Regions from separate parts of the Micromonospora sp. GCM10011542 genome, predicted to be linked through region 2. Evidence: riboswitches for the same ligand, from Rfam matches in the RefSeq annotation. Region 2 holds a riboswitch; the other holds the start of a gene.

Region 1 (11,469 bases), on a different contig from region 2:
CGCTGTCCGGCGTGAAGATCTACGCCGATCGGTTTCCGACCGCCGCCCGCCAGTTGCTCACCGACCTGCTCGTCGTCGCCTGGGTGTACGTCGCGATCCGCGGCGCGCTCTGGCTGCACGACCTGGTGCAGAAGCTCGCCGTACCGGGGCAGAAGCTGGAGGGCGCCGGCAGTGGGCTCGCCGACAACCTCGCCGACGCCGGCGGGAAGGTGGGTCGGGTGCCGTTGGTCGGCGACGAGCTGACCGCGCCGTTCCAGCGGGCCGCCGACGCCGCCCGGTCCCTGGCCGACGCCGGCCGCGACCAGCAGCACCTGGTCGACCAGCTCGCCCTGGCCCTCGCCGTCGCGGTGCTGATCTTCCCGCTCGGCGTGGTGCTCCTCGGCTGGCTGCCGCTGCGGATCCGCTGGATGCGCCGGGCCTCCTCGGCCGCGAGGCTGGCCGCCGTGCCCGCCGGTCGGGACCTGCTCGCCCTGCGCGCGCTGGCCACCCAGCCGCTGGGCAGGCTGACCCGGATCGCACCGGACGTGGCCGAGGCGTGGCGGCGTGGCGACGACCGGACCGTCGACGCGCTGGCCGCGCTGGAGCTGCGCCAGCTCGGTCTGCGCGGCGGCGACCGCTAAAGTCGTCGGGTGTTCTACTTCCTGATCGTCATCGCCGTCCTGCTGCTCGGGTACGCCGCCATCCTCATCTCCTTCGTGCGCAGTGGGCGGAAGATCCCGTCGGCGGCGTACCTGGGTCTCGCGGCGCTCAACGGCCTGATCCTGGCGGCGGTGCTGGCCTGGGCGGTCAGCCGCTGACCGCCCTCCGGGCCCGGCTCGGCGCCGTGCCGGCCGCCCGGGGTCAGGGCTTCGGTGGGATGCGGCGGCGGACGTCCTCGGCGGTGGACGGGCCGGGCGACCAGCGCGCCACCCAGGGCAGCTCGTCGGACGGGGTGACCACCCCCTCCTCCAAGCCCGCGTAGCGCCCGGCGAGGATCCGCTTCGCGGCGGCGGTGTCCACCGAGTCGGTGTTGTCCCACAGCGCGGTGAACAGCGCGTCGACCCGGACCCGTGCCTGCCGGCAGAACAGGTCGGCCAGCTCGACGTTCTCCGGCCGGGTGTCCCGCTCGGCGTACGCCCGGACGCAGACCGCCGACATCGCGAACAACTCGGCGCCGATGTCCACCACCCGGCCCAGGAACGCCTGCTTGCGTTCCATCTTTCCCTGCCAGCGGGACATCGCGTAGAACGTGGACCGGGCCAACTTGCGCGACGAGCGCTCCACCTGGCGCAGGTGCCCGGCGAGCGGCCCGAAATCGGCGTACGCCGAGGGGCTCTGGCCCTTGCCCACCGCGAGGGTGGGCAGCCACTTCGCGTAGAACGCCCCGGCCCGGGCGCCGGCTCGGGCCTTGCGGCCCAGCCCGGCGTCCGGGTCGATGATGTCGCCGGCCACCGAGAGGTGGGCGTCGACCGCCTCCCGGGCGATCAGCAGGTGCATGATCTCGGTGGAGCCCTCGAAGATCCGGTTGATCCGCAGGTCACGCAGCATCTGCTCGACGGCGGCCGGGCGCTCGCCGCGGGCGGCCAGCGAGTCGGCCGTCTCGTAGCCGCGCCCGCCCCGGATCTGGATCAGCTCGTCGGCGATGCGCCAGGCCATCTCGCTGGCGTAGAGCTTGACCAGCGCCGCCTCGATCCGGATGTCGTTGCGGTCGTCGTCGGCCAGCAGGCAGCACAGGTCGAGCATGGTCTCCATGCCGTACGTGGTGGCTGCGATGAACGACAGCTTCTGGGCGACCGCCTCGTGCTCGCCGACCGGCCGGCCCCACTGGACCCGCTCGGCGGACCACTCCCGAGCCACGTTCAGCGCCCACTTGCCGGCGCCCACGCACATGGCGGGCAGGGAGAGCCGCCCGGTGTTCAGCGTGGTCAGGGCGATCTTCAGGCCCTTGCCCTCACCGCCGATGACGTTCTCGGCCGGTACGAACACGTCGTGGAAACGGGTGAGGCTGTTCTCCAGGCCGCGCAGGCCGACGAAGCCGTTGCGCCGTTCCACGGTGATGCCCGCGCTGTCGCCGTCGACCACGAACGCGGTGATCCCGCCCCGGCGCCCGGCGGTGGCCGGCACCCGGGCCATCACCACCAGCAGGGTGGCGACCGTGCCGTTGGTGGCCCAGAGCTTGACCCCGTTGAGCCGGTAGCCGGTGCCGTCCTCGGTCGGCTCGGCGGTGGTGGCCAGCCGGGCCGGGTCGGAGCCGACGTCCGGCTCGGTGAGCAGGAACGCGGAGACCTCACCGGCGGCAAGTCGGGGCAGGAAGCGCTGCTTCTGCTCGGCGGTGCCGAACATCTTCAAAGGCTGCGGCACGCCGATGGACTGGTGTGCGGACAGCAGCGCGCCGATCGCGGGGCTGACCGAGCCGGCCAGCATCAACGCGCGGCAGTAGTGCAGGTTGCTCAGGCCGAGCCCGCCGTACGAGCGGTCGATCTTCATGCCGAACGCGCCGAGGTCGGCCAGCCCGTGGAACACCTCGTCCGGAATGGACGCGTCCCGCTCGATGGCCGCGCCGTCCACGCGCGAGGTGAGGAAGGCGCGGAACCGGCCGAGGAAGTCCTCGGCGCGGGCGACGTCCTCGGGAGCGGACCGGGGCCAGGGGTTGATGAGGTCGAGCCGGAACCGGCCGAGGAACAGCTCCTTGCCGAAGCTGGGCCGGTCCCAGGTCGACTCGCGGGCCGCCTCGGCGACCTGCCGGGCCTCCTTCTCGGAGACCTGCCCGGCCTCCGCCGGCAGTGGTGCGGCGGCACCGGCGCTGGTGTCGGGGCCGTCCGGTGCCGGCCGGCTGTCCTCCGTCGTGGTCACGGCTGCCCCCTCGAACCTCGGTGCGGCTGCGTCGACGTGCGCGACTACCGTCACGCTACCCCCGGGTGTTACCCAGGGGTAGCGTTCCGTGAAGATCGAGTTTGCGCTGCTCCGGGTCGGTCAGCCGCCGGACGGGCTCTCCGGGTCGTCATCGTCGTCGTCGATGTCGTCGTCACCCCAGTTGCGCCGGGCGATCGGCAGGATCACCCAGAAGGCGAGGAACCACACCGCGGTCGCCGCGCTGAGCACGAAGGCGATCGGCCGGTCCAGCACGAAGTCGGTGATCAGCAGCACCGCGCTGACCATCGAGATCAGCATGAAGCCCAGCCCACCGCTGGCCATCCGGTGGGCGAACCGGACCAGTTCCGGCTTGCGCCCCTGACGGAACAGCGCCCGGTGGAACGCCACCGGCGAGATGATCATCGCGGTGGCGGCGGCCGCCGAGAGCAACGCGACGACGTAGACGTCCTTCTGGAAGTGCGTGGTGCGGGTGAACCCGTTGCTGAACGGCAGGGTCAGCAGAAAGGCGAAGAGGATCTGCACGCCGGTCTGGGCGACCCGCAACTCCTGCAACAGGTCGGCGAAGTTGCGCTGCCAACGCTGCTTCTCGGTCTCCTTCGACACGCGCTACCTCCGGTGAGACGCTACTGCCGGCGGGTCCCGGCCGCCGGCAGCAACGCCAATGCCCTACCCGGCGGAGCGCGAAACCGGTTCACGACACCCGCCGGGCACCGGGGGGCCGGGCCGGATCAGGAACCGCGCCGGATCCGACCCGCGTACCGGGCTTCCAACTCGGAGTTGTGCGCGTCGCCGTTCGGGATGTTCGCCGACAGGTAGACCGGGGGCCGCTCCCCCGCCGCCAGCAGCCGCGCCACCACCTCCACGGTGATCTGCTGGGCCAGCAGCGCCGCGGTGATCGAGGAGACCGCGCCCACCGCGCCGCCGCCGGGCAGCGGCAGCGTCGCGTCGCCGTACGGGGCGCCGTTGTCGAGCACCACGTCGGCGAAGTCGGCCAGCTTGCGTCCGGACGGGTGGCGGGAGGTCATCCGGCCGGAGTGCTGGCCTGAGGTGATCGCCACCAGCCCGTGCCCGTGCTGCTTGACCAGGGCGGCGAACTCCACCATCGCGCCGTTGACGCCCGAGTTGGAGGCGAGCACGAAGACGTCGGCGGGCCGGACGGGGGCCAGTTCGTAGAGTCGGTGCGCCACCGCCGGGTCCCGCTCCAGCGTCGGGCCGAGCAGTTCGGCCGGTTCCCCGCCGATCAGCACGAGGTCGCGCAGCGCGATCCGGTTGGTCGGCACCAGCCCACCCGCCCGGCCGGCGATCTCCATGGCGAGGGCCTCCGAGTGCCCGGTGCCGAAGGCGTGCACCACGCCGTCGGCGCGTACCGCGTCGGCGATCAGGTCGGCGGCCCGACCCACCGCCTCCCGCTGGCTGGCCGCCACCCGCCCGATCGTCGCGGTCACCACCGCCAGGTAGTCCTCGGCGCTCACCGTCATGCGTCGTCCTCCGTCCGTCGGTTGCGGGCCATCCAGTGCACCGCGAAGTCGACCGCCGCCCGCTGGCGCATCAACCTGCCGGTTCCGCCGCCGACCGGAGCGGCGCGGACCGCCCCGGTTGCCGCGAGGTCCGCGCCCAACGCGTCGAAGTCGCTCGCGTCGAGCCGTACGTCGTCCCACCACACCCACTCCCGGCCGCCGTCGGCGGTGCGTACCGCGGCGCCCTGCCGCTGTCGGGGCGGCGCGGGCCGGCGGTACTCGGCCAGGTGCAGCGAGGTGTTCGCGCCGTGGTCCACCCCGAGCAGCAGGACGTCGGCGTCCAGTTCGTAGAGACGGGCCAGCGGGGATCCCTCGCCGAGCATGTCGGCCCGGCGGTGGCCGGCCAGGACCCGCTCGGCGGCCGGCCCGAGTGCGGCGAACGACACGTGCGGATGGTCGCTGCGCAGCGCGCCCGGCCAGCCGCGGACCGTCTCGGCGAGGGCGCCCATGTACCGGCTCGGGGTGATCGCCGGGTCGAAGCCCGGCATCTCGGCGCGGATCAACGGCCACCAGTCCGCCGGCACCGGCGGGTTGCGCCAGTCGGCCGGGTCGCTGTTGTCCGGCGTGTGGGTGGGCACCACGATCGTGCCGTCCGGGCCCAGCACGTCGCGCAGGGCGAGCACCACCGCCTGCGGGCCGCCGCAGACGAAGCCCAACCGCCCCAGCGCGGCGTGCACCAGCAGCGTGGCGCCGGAGCGTACGCCGAGCAGGCGCAGTTGCGCGGCCAGCGTCCGCCGGGTGGCCAGCCCGCCCCCGCGGGTTGTCACACCGTCTCCCTCGTGCTGATCCATCCGGCTCAGGCCGTGCCGCTTACGCGGGCCAGGATCGCCTCGGCCAGCGGGGCCGGCGCGGCGTCCGGGATCCAGTGGGTCACCCCATGCAGTTCCACGAAGCGGTAGTCGCCGGTGACGTGCGCGGCGCACGCCTCGGCGGCGGTGCGGCCGATCGCGATGTCCCGGTCGCTCCACACGTAGGTGGTGGGCACCGACACCGGGCCGGCGGCCACCAGGTCGGCGCGGGACATCGCCCGGTACCAGTTCAGCGCGGCGGTGAGCGCCCCGGGCTCGCGCATCGGGTCGGCGTACCGGTTGACCCGATCCGCGTCGCCGACCCCGCCGAGCAGCTTGCGCAGCGCGGTCGCGTGCAGCGCCAGCAGCACCTTCTCCGCCTTGCCCGGCTGCCGGAACAGCGCGATGTACGACGACCGGGCCTTCTGCTCGGTGTCGGTGGCGAGCGCGTGCGCCATGGCCGCCGGGTGCGGCACCGACACGGCGGTCAGCGTGCGGACCCGCTCGGGGTGCCGGGCGGCCAGCGCCCAGGCCACGATCGCGCCCCAGTCGTGCCCGACCACGTGGGCGGCGTCGAGGCCGAGCGCGTCGAGCACCGCCACCACGTCGGCGACCAGCTCGGGGATGCGGTAGTCCGCCGCCTCCGCCGGTCGGGCGCCGGGCGAGTAGCCCCGCTGGTCCAGCGCGTACGTCCGCAGCCCCGAGTCGTGCAGCGCGGGTACGACGTCGTCCCACTCCCCCGAGTGCTGCGGGAAGCCGTGCAGCAGCAGCACGGGGACGCCCTCCGCCGGCCCACCGGTGCGTACCTCGAACGTCAGACCCCGCGCGTCGACCTGCATGATCGGCAGCCTACCCAGCCGGCGCCGACCGGGCCGGACGGCGAGGTGATCACGAGCGCACTGCTGGGCCGGCACCCCCGGTCGGTGCTAGCGTCACCGAGACAACTTCACATCCGACAGGGGAGCGCACAGCGCTGAGAGTGCGGGCACGCCCGCAGACCCTCGAACCTGATCTGGGTAATGCCAGCGCAGGGAGTTCGGTCGACCTCCAGCCGCGCCGTGAGTCCGGGCCACCGGACGCGCGGCGTGCGTCTTCTCCTGGTTCGCAAGCAGAACTGGGAGCATCCACATGCAGCACAGCGACACCAACCGTTGGCGCACCATCGACATCGTGGTCGCCTCGGTGATCGCGGTCGCCTTCGGCGTCATCTTCTGGGCCTGGGGCCTGGTCTGGAGCGCCACCGAGGGGGCGTTCGCCTTCTTCCCACCGGCGCAGACCCTGCTCTACGGCATCTGGCTGATGCCGGCCGTCCTCGGCGGCCTGGTGATCCGAAAGCCCGGCGCCGCGCTCTACTGCGAGACGGTGGCCGCGGTCCTCTCCGCGCTGCTGGGCAGCCAGTGGGCCGCCACGGTCATCCCGCAGGGCATCGTGCAGGGCCTCGGGGCCGAGTTGGCCTTCGCGGCCTTCCGGTACCGGTCGTTCCGGCTGCCGACCGCGGTGCTGGCCGGCGCGCTCACCGGCGTGAGCGCCGCGCTGTTCGACTTCTTCGTCTGGAACGTCGACTACGACCTGGCCGACTACCGGATCCCGTACGCGCTGCTCACCATCGTCAGCGCCACGATCATCGCCGGCGTCGGCGGCTGGTTGCTCACCCGCGCCCTGGCCAACACCGGCGTCCTCGACCGCTTCCCGGTCGGCCGCGACCGCGCCCTGATCTGACCCCCTCCCCACCTCGTCGATCATGAGGTTGACGGGCGGATGGATCTCCGGAACCGCCGTCAACCTCATGATCAACGGAGCAGGGTGGGGCGGGGCGGACGGCACGGCGGCGGAGGGAGGGGTGTGGTGAGCGGGGTTGCGCTGCGGGGGTTCGGGTGGCGGCACGCCGGGCGGAAGGCCTGGGCGGTACGCGGGGTGGACCTGCGCGTCGCGGCCGGCGAGCGGGTGCTGCTGCTGGGCCCCTCGGGGGCGGGCAAGAGCACCCTGCTCGCCGCGCTGGCTGGGCTGCTGCCCGAGGACTCCGGCGAGCAGGAGGGCACCGTCGAGATCGACGGGCTCGACCCGCGCAAGGGCCGCGAGCGGGTCGGCATCGTCTTCCAGGACCCGGAGACCCAGCTGGTGATGGCCCGCTGCGGGGACGACGTCGCGTTCGGGCTGGAGAACCGGGGGGTGCCGACCGGGGAGATCTGGCCCCGGGTGGACGAGGCGTTGCGCCGCGTCGGCTTCCCCTACCACCGGGACCGACCCACCGCGGCGCTCTCCGGCGGCGAGCAGCAGCGCCTCGCGCTGGCCGGCGCGCTGGCCCTGCGCCCCGACCTGCTGCTGCTCGACGAGCCGACCGCCAACCTGGACCCGGCCGGCGCCGACCTGGTCCGGCGGGCCGTCGCCGACGCGCTGGACGCCGACACCACGCTGATCCTGGTGGAGCACCGGGTCGCCGAGGCGCTGCCGCTGGTCGACCGGGTGGTCGTCCTGGAGCCCGGCGGCGGCGTGCGCGCCGACGGCACGCCCGAGGCGGTCTTCGCCGCGCACGGCGCCGCCCTCGCCGCCGAGGGCGTCTGGGTGCCCGGGCACCCCATCGCGCCCCGGCGGGCCACCGCCGCCGCCGGCGAGCTGCTGCTCACCGCCGACCGGCTCGGCCTGCCGCCCCGGCTGGGCCCCACCGACCTGGAGGTACGCGCGGGCGAGGCGCTCGCCGTACGCGGCCCGAACGGCGCCGGCAAGTCCACCCTGGCGCTGCTGCTCGGCGGCCTGCTCAAACCCGGCACCGGCCGGGTCGTCCCGAGCGCCGAGCTGGCCGGGCCGGACCTCCGCACCGCGCCGCACCGGTGGCGGGCGCCCGCGCTGGCCCGCCGGATCGGGTCGGTCTTCCAGGACCCGGAGCACCAGTTCGTCACCGGCACCGTCCACGACGAGCTGGCGCTCGGCCCACGCCGGACCGGCCAACCCGAACCCGTCGTCAAGGACATCGTGGCCACGCTGCTGGAGCGGCTGCGCCTGGACCGGCTGGCCGCCGCCAACCCGTACACCCTCTCCGGTGGCGAGGCGCGGCGGCTGAGCGTGGCGACGGCCCTGGCCACCGCGCCCCGCCTGCTGATCTGCGACGAACCCACCTTCGGACAGGACCGGCGGACCTGGCGCGAGCTGGTCGACCTCTTCGCCGACCTGCGCGACGCCGGGCACGGCGTGCTCACCGTCACCCACGACCCGGACTTCGTGGCCGCGCTCGCCGACCGCACCGTGACCCTGGAGCGGCCGTGACCGCCGCGCAGCCGACCGGCACACACCATCGCGAGTCGACCGTCACGCGGCCGGCGCGGCACGTCGGCGTGGCCGACACCGGGCGGAGGTGGCGCCCATGATCAGCATCGAGCCGGTGGCCGCGCCCGGGGCGCCGCTGGCCCGGCGTAACCCGGTGGCGAAGCTCGCCGCCGCACTGGTCTTCTCGTTCACCCTGCTGGCCACCCTGGACCCGGTGGCGCCGGCGATCGCCATCGCGGTGGAGTTCGCCGTGCTGCCGCTGTTCGGCATCCGCTACCGGGTGCTGGCCCGGCGAGCCTGGCCGCTGCTGGTCAGCGCGGCCGGCATCCTGGTCACCCTGGTGCTCTTCGCCGCCGACCGGTCCGGCCGGATCCTGCTCGACGCGGGGCCGGTGCTGGTCACCACCGGGGTCCTGCTCACCGCCCTCGGCCTGGTGCTGCGACTGCTCGCGGTGGCCCTGCCCGGCGTGATCGTCTTCGCCACCACTGACCCCACCGACCTGGCCGACGCGCTGATCCAGAACACGAAGGCGCCGGCCCGCTTCGCCATCGGCGCGCTGGCCGCGTTCCGCCTGGTGCCGCTGCTCGGGCAGGAGTGGCAGATGATCAGCATGGCCCGTCGGGCGCGCGGGGTGGACGCCGGACGCAACCCGGTGGCGAAGCTGCGGCTGTTCACCTCCACCGCGTTCGCGCTGCTGGTCGGGGCGATCCGCCGGGGCACCCGGCTGGCGGTGGCGATGGACGCGCGGGGCTTCGACGCCGGCACGCCGCGTACCGTGGCCCGCCGTCAGCGCTTCACGCCTGCCGACGCACTGCTGATCGCCGGCGCCGCGGTCCTGGCCGGCGCCGCCCTCACCGCCAGCGTCTTGCTCGGCACCTTCCGCCCGCTGATCGGCTGACCGCCGCGACGTCGCGGGTTCCGGCCGCCCGGCGGGTCCGACGACGGCGATCCCAGCGGGCCGCACCCCTGCTGCGTCGACCACTGAGCGGCGGTGGGGCCGCCGTCGTTACCCGACGGCGGCCCCAACGGGGCCGGTCAGCTGCGCCGGAAGGCGTACCGGCGGGTCTGGCCGGCCCGCTGGCTCCGGCCACCGCCGGCGCGGTTTCCACCCGCCAGCGGCGGTCCGGCGGTCGGCGCCGCCGGCCGCGCCGGTGGCTCGACGGCGGCCAGGTCCACGGCGGGCAGGTCGGGCACCGGTACGACCGGTGGCACCGGCGGCCGGTCGACGTCGGTCGGTGCCGGGTACGCGGCGGGCGTCGTGCGCCCGGCGGTACGGGGCTTGCTGGTGCGCTTGGCAGGCATGGCATCTCCTTCGGCTGCTGATCGTCCCGGCCGGTCCCGCGTTCCGGCGGACGGTCTGCTGCGGTCTGACCGCCGAGGCACGACGGTCGAACGGGAGGGACTGCTCACCGGGGTCGACCACCGAAGGCACCACCGCCTGCGCGGCTGATGCGATGCGGACGCCCGGGAGCGCACGGGCCGCGGCGCGGGGCGGCGGGCCGGCTCGAAGATGGGGCGTCAGTTGCGCATGCCCGCACGCTATCGGATTCCCGCGCACCGGCGCAGCCATTTTCCGGAGCACGGTCACCGGCACGCTGATCGCATTCCGGTTCGGGCTGGGTGTCCCGGTTGACACCGTGACGCGACCGTACGGTCACCGGCTGTCGACGACGCGACCCCGGTGGGCCCCCGGCGCGATACGGTCGCAGCACGGCAGGTGCGACGGCGAGAGGTGGCGGCACGGATGGCTGAGCAGGCGACGGCGCAGATCGGTGTGACCGGGCTGGCGGTGATGGGTCGCAACCTGGCCCGCAACCTGGCCCGCAACGGCTTCACCGTGGCGGTGCACAACCGCTCGCCGGAGCGCACGCGCAGCCTGGTCGCCGAGCACGGCGACGAGGGCACCTTCGTGCCGGGCGAGTCGATGGCCGACTTCGTCGCGTCGCTGGAACGGCCCCGGGCGGTCATCGTCATGGTCAAGGCCGGCGGCCCGACCGACGCGGTCATCGACGAACTGGTGCCGCTGCTCGAGGCGGGCGACATCGTCGTCGACTGCGGCAACGCGCACTTCGCCGACACCCGTCGCCGGGAGGAGTCGCTGCGGGCGCACGGGCTGCACTTCGTCGGCACCGGCGTCTCCGGTGGCGAGGAAGGTGCACTGCTCGGGCCGAGCATCATGCCCGGCGGTTCGGTCGAGTCGTACGCGAAGCTCGGGCCGATGTTCGAGAAGATCGCCGCCCAGGTCGACGGGGTGCCCTGCTGCCGCCACATCGGGCCGGACGGCGCCGGGCACTTCGTCAAGATGGTGCACAACGGCATCGAGTACGCCGACATGCAGCTCATCGCCGAGGCGTACGACCTGCTCCGGGCAGGGCTACGCACGGACCCGGCGGAGATCGCGGAGATCTTCCGGGGCTGGAACGACGGCGAGCTGGAGTCCTTCCTCATCGAGATCACCTCCGACGTGCTGTCGCACCGCGACGCCGCCACCGGCCGGTCCTTCGTGGACGTGGTGCAGGACCGCGCCGAGCAGAAGGGCACCGGTCGGTGGACCGTGCAGAGCGCGCTGGACCTGGGCATCCCGATCACCGGGATCGCCGAGGCGACCTTCGCCCGCTCGCTGTCCGGGCACGTCGGCCAGCGGGACGCGGCCCGCCGGACGTTCCCGGACGCCGGGGAGAAGTGGCAGGTGGCCGACCGGGAGGCGTTCATCGAGGACGTCCGCCGGGCCCTGCTCGCCTCGAAGATCGTCGCGTACGCGCAGGGTTTCGACCACATCAAGGCCGGCAGCCGGGAGTACGACTGGGACATCGACCTGGGCGGCACGGCCACCATCTGGCGGGGCGGCTGCATCATCCGGGCCCGCTTCCTGGACCGGATCCGCGAGGCGTACGACGAGCAGCCGGAGCTGCCGACGCTGCTGGTGGCACCGTACTTCGCCGAGGCGGTCAGCGCGGGCGTGCCGAGTTGGCGGCGGGTGGTGGCGGACGCCGTCCATGCCGGGGTGCCGACGCCCGCCTTCTCCTCGTCGCTGGCCTACTTCGACGCGC
Region 2 (11,469 bases):
CGCAGCCGCCGGGACCACCGCGTCCTCGGACCCGGCCGCGGCACCCGCCACCGGCACGGTCTCCGCCCCCGCCGGGAAGACCGCCCGCGCCGGCAAGGACGGTCGGGCCAGCAGGTCCCTCCGGGGCACCGAGGCCGCAGCGACCACCCCGATCAATGCCGCCCCGGAGCCGCCGGCTGCCATGGAGTCCGCCGACGAGGGGGACGGTGCCGCCGACACGGCGGCCCGCACCGGTACCGCGTCCGGCACCCGCGCTCCCGGTGCTGAGCCGTCCGGTGCCGACGCCGGCGCCCCTGGTCCGTTGTTCGGCCTGACGACCCCCAGCGACCGGGAGGTGGGCCGGTGGACTCCCGCCCCACCGACCTGGCCGGTCACCCCGGCCTGGGCGTCGACGACGAGTGCCCAGGTGCCCGACCCGACCGCGTCGGACGCCCCCAGCGGGCCGGAGCAGCCGACCGAACCGACGCCCCGCCCCCGGCACCGGGCACCCCTGCCCGACCTGAGCCGGGCCGCGAGCTGGGACGCCTTCGCCACCGCCCGTCGCGGCAGCACCGGCTCACCGGGCCCGCGGGACGACTCCACGGCCACCGCCTGGACGTCGAGCGATGCACCCGCGAGCACCGGCACCAGGACGTCGGACCAGACCACCGAGGCGCCGTCCGCCCCGACGGCGGACGCTCGGCCGTCTCCGGCGGTCCCCGACCAGGCCGGCACGCCCACCGACACCGCCCCGGGTCGCGACGGGGCGGCGACCGGTGACGCCGACCGGGACCGCGATTCCTCTTCGGACGGTGCGGAGCAGCCCTCCCGGCGAGGTCGGCTGGGCCTGTTCCGCCGCAACCGTTCCCGGGACGTCGAGGAGAGCCGGAGCGAGCCGGCCGCGGCGGAGCCGCTGCCCGCACAGGACGAGGAGTACGTCGACTGGGTGGCCGGCCTGGGCAAGCCCCTGGCGGACAACGAGCCGGAGCAGGAGAGCGGCCGTCGCTCCCTGCGCTCCACCGGCCGCCACCACCGCGACTGACCACCCGGGCGCGGGTCAGATCGACCCGACCCACCGCACCGGGCGCGAATCAGGCCAGGGGCAGGTAGACCTGGCCGCCGGAGGAGAGGAACTCCGCCGACTTGTCCCGCATGCCGCGGGCGGCGTACTCCTTCAGCTCCTGGGTGATCTTCATGGAGCAGAACTTCGGGCCGCACATCGAGCAGAAGTGCGCCGTCTTCGCCGGCTCGGCGGGCAGCGTCGCGTCGTGGTACGAGCGCGCGGTCTCCGGGTCCAGCGACAGGTTGAACTGGTCCTCCCAGCGAAACTCGAACCGGGCCGTGGAGAGCGCGTCGTCCCACGCCTGCGCGCCGGGGTGGCCCTTGGCCAGGTCCGCCGCGTGCGCCGCGATCTTGTACGCGATCACGCCCGCCTTCACGTCGTCCCGGTCGGGCAGCCCGAGGTGCTCCTTCGGGGTGACGTAGCACAGCATCGCGGTGCCGAACATGCCGATCATCGCGGCGCCGATCGCCGAGGTGATGTGGTCGTACGCGGGGGCGATGTCGGTGGTCAGCGGGCCGAGCGTGTAGAACGGCGCCTCGTGGCACCACTCCTGCTGGAGGTCCACGTTCTCCTTGATCTTGTGCATCGGCACGTGCCCGGGGCCCTCGACCATCACCTGCACGTCGTGCTCCCAGGCCACCGTCGTCAGCTCGCCGAGGGTACGCAGCTCGGCGAACTGGGCCGCGTCGTTGGCGTCCGCGATCGAGCCGGGCCGCAGCCCGTCGCCGAGCGAGAAGGTCACGTCGTACCGGGCCAGCAGCGCGCACAGCTCGGCGAAGTTGGTGTAGAGGAAGTTCTCCTCGTGGTGCGCCAGGCACCAGGCCGCCATGATCGAGCCGCCCCGGGACACGATGCCGGTCACCCGGTCCACGGCCAGCGGCACGTACGGCAGCAGCACCCCTGCGTGCACGGTCATGTAGTCCACACCCTGCTCGGCCTGCTCGATCACGGTGTCCCGGAACACCTCCCAGCTCAGCCGCACCGGGTCGCCGCCGACCTTCTCCAGCGCCTGGTAGATGGGCACGGTGCCGATCGGCACCGGGGAGTTCCGCACGATCGCCTCGCGCGTCTCGTGGATCCGCTTGCCGGTGGACAGGTCCATCACGGTGTCCGCACCCCACCGGGTGGCCCAGCTCAGCTTCTCCACCTCCTCGGCGACGGAGGACGTGACGGCCGAGGTACCGATGTTGGCGTTGACCTTCACCAGGAACGCCTTGCCGATGATCGCGGGCTCGCACTCGGGATGGTTGACGTTGAGCGGCAGCACCGCCCGCCCGGCGGCGATCTCGCCCCGGACGAACTCCGGCGCCTTGCCCTCCCGCACCGCAACGAACTCCATCTCCGGCGTGACGATCCCGGCCCGGGCGTAGGCGAGCTGCGTGGGTCGCTTCCCGTCCATTCCGGCCAGTGGCGTTCCCGCACCGCGTACCGGCGCCACGTCCCCCCGGGACGCGATCCATCCTCCGCGCAGCGGCGGCAGCCCCACCTCCGGATCGGAGCCGGGACCGGAGGTGTCGTAGAGCCGCACCGGCGGGTGGTCCCAGGTCAGCGCCACCTCGGCGAACGGCACCCGCACGTCCGGCCGCGACCCCTCGACGTACACCTTGCGTCGTGCCTGCATGACAGCCTCCCTGGTGATCAAGAGGACCAGCCGAAGTGGTCCAGCGGCCCGCGTCCAGCTCCCAGCTCCCAACCCCGCCCGCCGGTCAGCGCGCGGAGCACGTACTCCTTCGCGGCCCCGACCGCCGCCGGCACCGGGTCCCCGAGCGCCAACCGCACGGCGACCGCCGCCGAGAACGAGCACCCGGTGCCGTGGGTGTGCCGGGTGACCACCCGGGGCGCGCGCAGCAGGGTGGTGACGCCGCCGCCGTGCAGCACGTCGACCGCCTCGCCGCCGTCGATGTCACCGCCGGTCACCACCACGTACTCCGGGCCGCCGGCGGCCAGGGCCTCGGCGGCCACCACCATCCCGGCCAGGTCGTCCACCGGGCGTCCGGTGATGGCCGCGGCCTCCGCGCAGTTCGGCGTCGCCACCCAGGCGTACGGCAGCAGCCGCTCGACCGCGCCGACCACGCCGAGCCGGTGACCACTGGTGGCGACCAGCACCGGGTCGACGACCAGCCCCGGCAGTCGGCCGTCCCGGGCGGCGTCGGCGACCACGTCGGCGACGGCGGGGGTGCCCAGCATCCCGGTCTTCACGGCCTGCACGGTGAAGTCCGCGAGCACGCTGTCCAGTTGCTCGGTGACCGTGCGCGGCGGCAGCGGCAGGACCGCGTCGACGCCGCGGGTGTTCTGTGCGGTGACCGCGGTGATGACACTGGTGCCGTACGCGCCGAGGGCCGCGAAGACCTTGAGGTCGGCCTGGATGCCGGCGCCACCGCCGGAGTCCGAGCCGGCGATGGTGAGGATCGTCTTCGGCGTCACTTCTTCCCCTCGGTGGGCGCTCGGTCCGCTCGGTCCGCTCGGTCCGCTCGGTCCGTGGTGGGTGCGCTCTGGGGCTGCGGCCGACCGTGCCCACTCCGGGCGGTCAGGCTTGATCCCTGCGTGGGCGCGGTCGGCCGCAGCCCCGTCCCGGAGACCGCCGTCGGCTCGTGCCGGCTTCGCGGCAACCGTGCCTGCGCTTCGTCGAAAGCCCTGGTGAGGGCGAGGGCTGCCGTGGTCGGGTTGTCGGCTCGCATGATGGTGCCGAGCACCGCCACTCCGGCGGCTCCCGCCTCGACGCAGGCGGTGACGTGGTCTGCGGTCTCCACTCCGCCGAGTGCCAGGACGGGTACGGGGCTCAGTTGGATCAGCTGGTGGAGTCCTTCGGGGTGCAGGGGTGGGCCGTAGCCGGGTTTGGTCCGGGTGGGCCAGACGGGAGAGAGGGTGGCGTAGTCCTCGGTGGTGAGGCGGCGCAACTCCGTCTCGTCGTGGCAGGAGCGGCCCACCAACCGGCAGGTCGGTGGCGGGTACGGGCCGGCGGCGGGCAGGTGGACGGCGTCACCGTCGAGCGGGTCGGGGCCGGCCACGATCAGCGTCCCGCCGGCGTCGGCGAGGATCGCGCGCAGCTCGGCGGCGAGGGCGGCGCGCTCCGCCCTGGGCAGGTCCTTCTCCCGCAGCACCACCCAGCGCACTCCCCCGGCCACCGCCCCCGCCACCACCCGGTCCAGTGCCCGACACGCCATCCGCCGCTCGGTCAGCACCACCACCCCCGCCGGCACCACCCCCACCCCACCCGCGCCCGCTGCACCCGGGGGGATCTTGGAAGAATCGCGCCCCTCCAGGCGCTCTTTGCTTCCAAGATCTGCCGGGGCACGTCCTGCCGGGGCACGTCCTGCCCGGGCACCGCCGACCGGCTCGCGGTTGGTTGCGGCCGACACCGGGGTCGTCACAGGTCCGGTCTTCCGTCGTCGGGAGTGGACGGAAGGGCGTGGAAGCGACGGGCGATCCGGCCGGCGCCGTACGCCAGCCGGCCCGCCTCGACCGCGTACCGCATCGCGGTGGCCATCGCGACGGGGTCGGCGGCCCGGGTGACCGCGCTGGCCAGCAGCACCGCGTCGCAGCCCAGCTCCATGGCCAGGGCCGCGTCGGACGCGGTGCCGATGCCGGCGTCCAGGATCACCGGCACGTCCACGCCCTGCCGGATCAGCCGGATGTGGTGCGGGTTGCCGATGCCGAGCCCGGAGCCGATCGGCGCGCCGGCCGGCATCACCGCGGCGCAGCCCACGTCCGCCAGGCGGCGGGCGAGCACCGGGTCGTCGCTGGTGTACGGCAGCACGGTGAAGCCGTCGGTCACCAGTTCCTCGGCGGCGCGGAGCAGTTCCACCCCGTCGGGCAGCAGGGTCCGCTCGTCGCCGATCACCTCCAGCTTGATCCAGTCGGTGTCGAACGCGTCCCGGGCCAGCCGGGCCACCTTCACCGCCTCGGTCGCGGTGCGGCAGCCGGCGGTGTTCGGCAACAGCCGTACGCCGCACCGGTCCAGCAGCTCCAGCAACCCACCGGCGCTTCCCGGCGCGGTGTCCACCCGGCGCAGCGCCAGGGTGACCAGCTCGGTGCCCGACGCCCGGATGGCCCGCTCCAGCACGTGCAGGTTCGCGGCGCCACCGGTACCGAGGATCAGCCGCGAGGAGAAGGCCACCCCGCCCAGCTCGAACGACATGCCGCTCACCCGCCCTGCGCCGCGCTGAGCACCTCGACCCGGTCGCCGTCGCACAGCCGGGTCGCCGGCCAGCCGGCCCGGGGCACCACCTCGCCGTTGACCGCGACCGCCAGCCCGCGCTGCTGCCTGGTCACCTGGCGGACCAGGTCGGCGACCGTGGCGCCGGCGGGCAGCGTCCGTCCGGTGCCGTTCACCGTCACGTCCATGTCTCCTCCTCCGCACGGTGGTGGCCGCTGCCGGTGGACGCGAACCGCTCGGCGCCGAAGGGAGCGAGCAGCGGGTCCGGTACACCGGTGGTCACCAGGTCGGCGATGAGGTCGGCGGTGACCGGGGTGAGCACGATGCCGTGCCGGTGGTGGCCGGTGGCGGCGAGCACGTCCGGCCGGTCGGGCAGCGGCCCGAGGATCGGCGCGTTGTCGGGGGTGCCTGGGCGCAGCCCGGCGACCGCCTCGACCAGGTCGTACTCGGCCAGCTCGGGCAGCAGGTCGACACCGGCGCGGAGCAGGCGCAGCACCGCTCCGGCGGTGACCGTGGTGTCCGTGCGCTCCTCGACCGTCGCGCCGAGCACCACCTCGCCGTCGGCGCGGGGCACCAGGTAGACCGACTCGCCGTCGGCGTACCCCCGGATCACGTGCCGGAAGCCCGGCGCAACGCCGCCGGGCGCGCGCAGCCGGAGGATCTGCCCTTTCACCGGCCGTACCGGCAGGCCGGTGAGGGGGGCGGTCCCGCAGCCGGCCGCCACCACCGTGACCGTCGCGTCCACGTCGGAGAGTCGGCGGACCGCCGCGGGCACCAGCACCGCACCGGCCCGCCGGGCCGCCGTGCGCAGCGCCGGGACCAGCAGCCGCGGGTCGACCTGGTGGTCGGTGGCGGCCAGCGCGCCGCCACGCACCCCGGGGGCCAGCGCCGGTTCGCGGCCGCGCAGCTCGGTGGGGCGCAGCGGCGTCACCGGCAGGCCCAACTCTTGCTGGTACGCCCACAGCCGGCCCGCCTCGGCCAGGTCGTCACCGGTCAACCCCACCACCAGGGTGCCCTCGGTCCGGTAGCCCAGGTCGGTGCCGCTCGCCTCGGTCAGCTCGGCGGCGAACGCCGGCCAGCGGGCGGCGGACTCGACCAGCAGCCCGGTCAGCTCCCGTTCCCCGAAGTACGCCTCGGCGACCGGCGAGAGCATGCCGGCGGCGACCGCCGACGCCCCGGACCCCGGTGCCGGATCGTGCACCACCACGCGCATCCCCCGGGCGGCGCACCGCCAGGCGACCGCCAGCCCGATCGGCCCCGCCCCCACCACCGCCACGTCCACCGGCCCGGCCGGCGCACTCAACACGTCAGCGCCCCGAGCAGCTCGGCGGTCGCACGGGCCGGGTCGGCGGCGGCGGAGAGCGCGCCGACCACCGCCACCCCGTACGCCCCGGCGGCGCGCAGCGCCGGCACCCGGTCGGCGGTGACCCCGCCGATCGCGATCACCGGCACGCCGACCGCGTCCGCCATGGCGCGTACCCCCGCCGGCCCGATCGGCGCCGGGAGCCCGGACTTGGTGCTGGTGGCGTGGCACGGGCCCACGCCCAGGTAGCTCGCCCCGGCGGCGACCGCCGCGACGGCCGCGCCCGGTTCCCGGGCGGTCGCACCGAGCACGGCGGCAGGGCCGAGGACCCTGCGGGCCGCCCCGACCGGCAGGTCGTCCGCACCGACGTGCCCACCGGCGGCGCCCACGGCCAGTGCCACGTGCAACCGGTCGTTGACCAGGCAGCCCGCCCCGTACGGAGCGCAGAGCGCCAGAACCCGTCGGGCCAGCTCGTACGCCTCGCGGTCGGTGGCGGAGTCCTCGACCCGGACCTGGACCACCAACTCGTCGCGGGCGGCGGTGAGGGCGGCCCGGACCACGGTCAGTGGATCCCGCCCGGGTCGGGTGTCGGTGATGAGATGCAGTCGGCCGAAGGACGGCACGGCAACGCTCCTCCCTGCGCCGGCATTACCCGGATCAGGTTCGACGGTCGGGGGCTGTCAGCCCCCCTCTCAGCCCGGTACACCGGGCTCCCGTGGGTTACTTGCGTGTCACCGTACGACAGATCCCCCGGCCTGCCAAGGCGAGTCGGCGGTGGCCGTCGGGCCCGGGCGGTGCCGCGCGACAGGTCACGCTGGGCGCTTCGTACGGTCCTGTTCGGAATGTCGCCCACCGTTGCAGAACCGTTACCCGCCGGCATCTTGCCGGACATCGATCGAGCGGAACTAATTTGTTCAGCGACTCGACAAAATGCTGGTGGTGGATGTCTCCACCGGCTCCACCTGGGGCGGTCTTCGGCGTGCCGGCCCCGCGACATAGGAGGCGGCGTGTCCCCATCCCGTCGTGCCCGCGTACCCGTCACTGCGACCCTGCTCGCCCTCGCCCTCGCCTCGACGACCCTGTTCGGCGCGCCCGCGCAGGCGGCACCGGCCACCGCGCAGGCCGTCCAGGCGGCCCCGGTCACGCGGGTGGCGCCCCAGGCCGCCCAGGCCGCCGACGAACCCTTCTCCGTCCTGGTCTTCTCCAAGACCGCCGGCTTCCGGCACGACTCCATCCCGACCGGCCTCGCCGCCATCCAGCAGCTCGGCGCCGCCAACGGGTTCACCGTGGACAATTCGGAGGACGGCGCCGCCTTCACCGACGCCAACCTGGCGAAGTACCGGGCGGTGATCTGGCTCTCCACCACCGGCGACGTGCTGGACGCCGAACAGCAGGCGGCGTTCGAACGCTACATCCGGGCCGGGGGCGGCTACGTGGGCATCCACGCCGCCTCCGACACCGAGTACAGCTGGTCCTGGTACGGCGACCTGGTCGGCGCGTACTTCGCCAGCCACCCGGCGAACCAGCAGGCCACGGTCAAGGTGGAGGACCACGCCCACCCGGCCACCACCGAGCTGCCGGAGCGCTGGTCCCGCTTCGACGAGTGGTACAACTACCAGTCGAACCCGCGGCCGGACGTGCACGTGCTGGCCAGCCTGGACGAGACGAGCTACGCCCCGGGCGCCGGCGCGATGGGCGCTGACCACCCGATCGCCTGGTGTCAGGACTTCGACGGCGGCCGGTCCTGGTACACCGGGGGCGGGCACACCCGGGAGTCGTACGCCGAGCCCGAGTTCCTCCGGCACCTGCTCGGCGGCATCCGGACCGCCGCCGGAGTGGCCGACGCCGACTGCGGCGCCTCGAAGACCGCCAGCTTCGAAAAGGTCACGCTGGACAGCAACACCAGCAACCCGATGGAGCTGGACATCGCCCCCGACGGACGGGTCTTCTACATCGAACGCGACGGCCGGGTGCAGATCGTCAAACCGGACAGCGGCACCACCGTCACGGCCGTCGACCTGGACGTCTTCTCCGGCAACGAGGACGGCCTGATCGGCATCCGGCTCGACCCGGACTTCGCCACCAACCACTGGGTCTACCTCTACTACGCCCCGAACGACGGCGTGGCGCGCAACGTGCTGTCCCGGTTCACCGTGACCGGTGACACCATCGACCCGGCCAGCGAGAAGCAGGTCCTGCGCGTCGACACCCAGCGCAACACCTGCTGCCACGCCGGCGGCAGCATGACCTTCGACGGGAACGGCAACCTCTACCTGGCCACCGGCGACAACACCAACCCGTTCGAGTCGGACGCGTTCACCCCGATCGACGAGCGGCCGGGCCGGGCCGACTACGACGCGCAGCGCACCGCCGGCAACACCAACGACCTTCGCGGCAAGGTGATCCGCATCCACCCCGAGGACGACGGGACGTACACCATCCCGGGCGGCAACCTCTTCCCGCAGGGGACCGGGAAGACCCGGCCGGAGATCTACGCGATGGGTTTCCGCAACCCGTTCCGGATCGGCATCGACCCCGGCACCAACACCCTCTACGTCGGCGACTACGGGCCGGACGCCGGCTCGGCCAACCCCAACCGCGGCCCCGAGGGCACGGTGGAGTGGAACATCGTGGGCACCCCCGGCAACTACGGCTGGCCGTACTGCACCGGGGCGAACTACGCCTACAACGACTACACGTTCCCGTCCGGCCCCAGCGGAGCGAAGTTCGACTGCGCGGCACCGGTGAACAACTCGCCCAACAACACCGGGCTCACCGCCCTGCCACCGGCGATCCCGGCCACCGTCGACTACGACTACAGCGGCAACCCGCGCTTCCCGGAGATCGGCGGCGGTGGCGCTCCGATGGGCGGCCCGGTCTACCGGTACGACGCCGCCCTCGCCTCCGACCGGAAGTGGCCGGCGTACTACGACGGCAAGGCGCTCTTCGGCGAGTGGAACCAGTCGAAGATGTACACCATGCAGGTGACCGCCGACGGTAAGACGCTGGTGGACATCAACCAGCTTCTCACCGGGATGAGCCTGATCCGGCCGATGGACTTCGAGTTCGGCCCGGACGGCGCGCTCTACCTGATCGAGTGGGGCAGCGGCTTCGGCGGCAACAACGACAACTCCGGCGTCTACCGGATCGACTACATCGCCGGTGACCGCGCGCCGATCGCCGTGGCGAACGCCACCCCGACCTCCGGGCCGGCGCCCCTGACGGTGACCTTCTCCAGCGCCGGCTCCCGGGACCCGGACGGCGGCACGCTCACGTACGCCTGGGCCTTCGGCGACGGGCAGAGCTCCACCGAGGCCAACCCGACGCACACCTACACAGCGGCGGGCAGCTACACCGCCCAGCTCACCGTGACCAACCCGAAGGGCCGCACCGCGGTGGCCAACGTGCTGGTCACCGTGGGGAACACCGCGCCGACGGTGACCATCGAGTTCCCGCCGGACGGCGGCTTCTTCGACTGGGGTGACCAGGTCAGATACACGGTGAAGGTGACCGACCCGGAGGACGGGGAGATCGACTGCGACCGGGTCCAGCTCCAGGTGCTGCTCGGCCACGACGAGCACGCGCACCCGCTGGAGCAGCACACCGGTTGCACCGGCACCGTCCAGACGTCGCTCGCCTCCGGGCACGGCGCCGAGGCGAACGTCTTCGCCGTCTTCGAGGCGACCTACACCGACCAGGGCGGCAACGGCGGAGCCGGGCCGCTCACCGGGCGGGCGATCGAGCAGTTGCAGCCCAAGCGGAAGCAGGCCGAGTTCTTCACCGCCACCGGGCGGGCACCGGGAAGCACCGGCGGCGGGGATCCCGGCGTGCAGAAGGAGACCACCGGCGACACCTCCGGCGGCGGACAGAACATCGGCTTCATCGAGGACGGCGACTGGTGGTCGCTCGCCCCGGCCGACCTGACCAACATCTCCACCATCCGGTTCCGGGCCGCCTCGGCGACCACCGGCAGCCGGATCGAGGTCCGCGCCGGCGCGGTCGACGGGCCGCTGGTCGCCTCGGCCACCGTGCCCGGCACCGGCGCCTGGCAGACGTACGCCGACGTGACCGCGCCGGTGACCGGTGCCGCGAGCGGCACGCTGTACTTCGTGGCCCGGGACCCGAACGGCGGCGCGGGGTCGCTGTTCAACGTCAACTGGATGGACTTCCTCGGCCGCGGCGTCACCGAGAACGCGCCGCCGGTGGTCACCGCCACGGCCACCCCGGCCACCGGCACCGCGCCGGTCACCGTCGCCTTCGACGGCACGGCCACCGACGCCGAGGGGGACACGCCGCTGACGTACGCCTGGGACTTCGGCGACGGCGGCACGGCGACCACCGTGGACGCCAGCCACACCTACACCGGCCCGGGCACCTTCACCGCCACCCTGACGGTGACCGACAGCAAGGGCGCCCGGTCGTACGCCACCGTGCCGGTGCGGGTGGACGCGCCGAACACGTCCTGCTTCGGGGCACGTTCGGACGACTTCACCGGCACCAGCCTCGACCGGGCCCGGTGGACCAGTGTGGTCCGGGAGAACCAGCTCTACTCGGTCTCCGGCGGCGCGCTGCGGCTGCCCACCGCGGTCGGCGACCTCTACGGCGGCCGCAACGACGCCACCAACCTGGTGCTCCAGCCGGCGCCGACCGGAGCCTGGCAGGCGACCACCCGGCTCACCCTGCCGGTGACGGCCGACTACCAACAGGCCGGCCTGCTGGTGTACGTCGACGACGAGAACTACGCCAAGCTGGACCTGCTCCACGCGGGCAGCCGGCGAGTGGAGTTCATCCGGGAGACCACCGGCACGCCGCGCAACGAGGCAGCCGACAGCATCGCCGCACCGGCCGGTGACACCCTGCACCTGCGGATCACCAGCGACGGGACGAACCTGACCGCGGCCGTCTCGGCCGACGGGCAGACCTTCACCCCGGTCGGCCGGTCGGCCGCGCTCGCCGGCATCGCCAACC

Evidence for each region. A riboswitch is a leader RNA that binds a small molecule or an ion and turns the genes downstream of it on or off. The one in region 2 is predicted to bind thiamine pyrophosphate.
Region 1: it holds a riboswitch for thiamine pyrophosphate, as region 2 does, so the genes downstream of both, ACFOW4_RS07510 (ECF transporter S component) here and thiE (thiamine phosphate synthase) in region 2, are expected to answer to the same signal.

Annotation. Positions count from the first base shown of each region.
Region 1 covers NZ_JBHSBO010000024.1:27,304-38,772, reverse strand. Annotated here, with positions in the region: gene ACFOW4_RS07545 (hypothetical protein) at 12-620, shown strand; gene ACFOW4_RS07540 (hypothetical protein) at 630-797, shown strand; gene ACFOW4_RS07535 (acyl-CoA dehydrogenase family protein) at 841-2,832, opposite strand; gene ACFOW4_RS07530 (DUF6328 family protein) at 2,953-3,456, opposite strand; gene ACFOW4_RS07525 (sugar isomerase domain-containing protein) at 3,582-4,331, opposite strand; gene ACFOW4_RS07520 (aminoglycoside N(3)-acetyltransferase) at 4,328-5,137, opposite strand; gene ACFOW4_RS07515 (alpha/beta fold hydrolase) at 5,167-5,997, opposite strand; TPP riboswitch at 6,106-6,210, shown strand; gene ACFOW4_RS07510 (ECF transporter S component) at 6,287-6,877, shown strand; gene ACFOW4_RS07505 (ABC transporter ATP-binding protein) at 7,004-8,419, shown strand; gene ACFOW4_RS07500 (energy-coupling factor transporter transmembrane component T family protein) at 8,517-9,317, shown strand; gene ACFOW4_RS07495 (hypothetical protein) at 9,455-9,721, opposite strand; gene gndA (NADP-dependent phosphogluconate dehydrogenase) at 10,164-11,469, shown strand, end outside.
Region 2 covers NZ_JBHSBO010000028.1:117,231-128,699, forward strand. Annotated here, with positions in the region: gene ACFOW4_RS09740 (hypothetical protein) at 1-1,021, shown strand, start outside; gene thiC (phosphomethylpyrimidine synthase ThiC) at 1,071-2,663, opposite strand; gene thiD (bifunctional hydroxymethylpyrimidine kinase/phosphomethylpyrimidine kinase) at 2,681-3,466, opposite strand; gene ACFOW4_RS09755 (thiamine phosphate synthase) at 3,463-4,206, opposite strand; gene ACFOW4_RS09760 (thiazole synthase) at 4,410-5,189, opposite strand; gene thiS (sulfur carrier protein ThiS) at 5,186-5,386, opposite strand; gene thiO (glycine oxidase ThiO) at 5,377-6,504, opposite strand; gene thiE (thiamine phosphate synthase) at 6,498-7,124, opposite strand; TPP riboswitch at 7,119-7,228, opposite strand; gene ACFOW4_RS09780 (ThuA domain-containing protein) at 7,509-11,469, shown strand, end outside.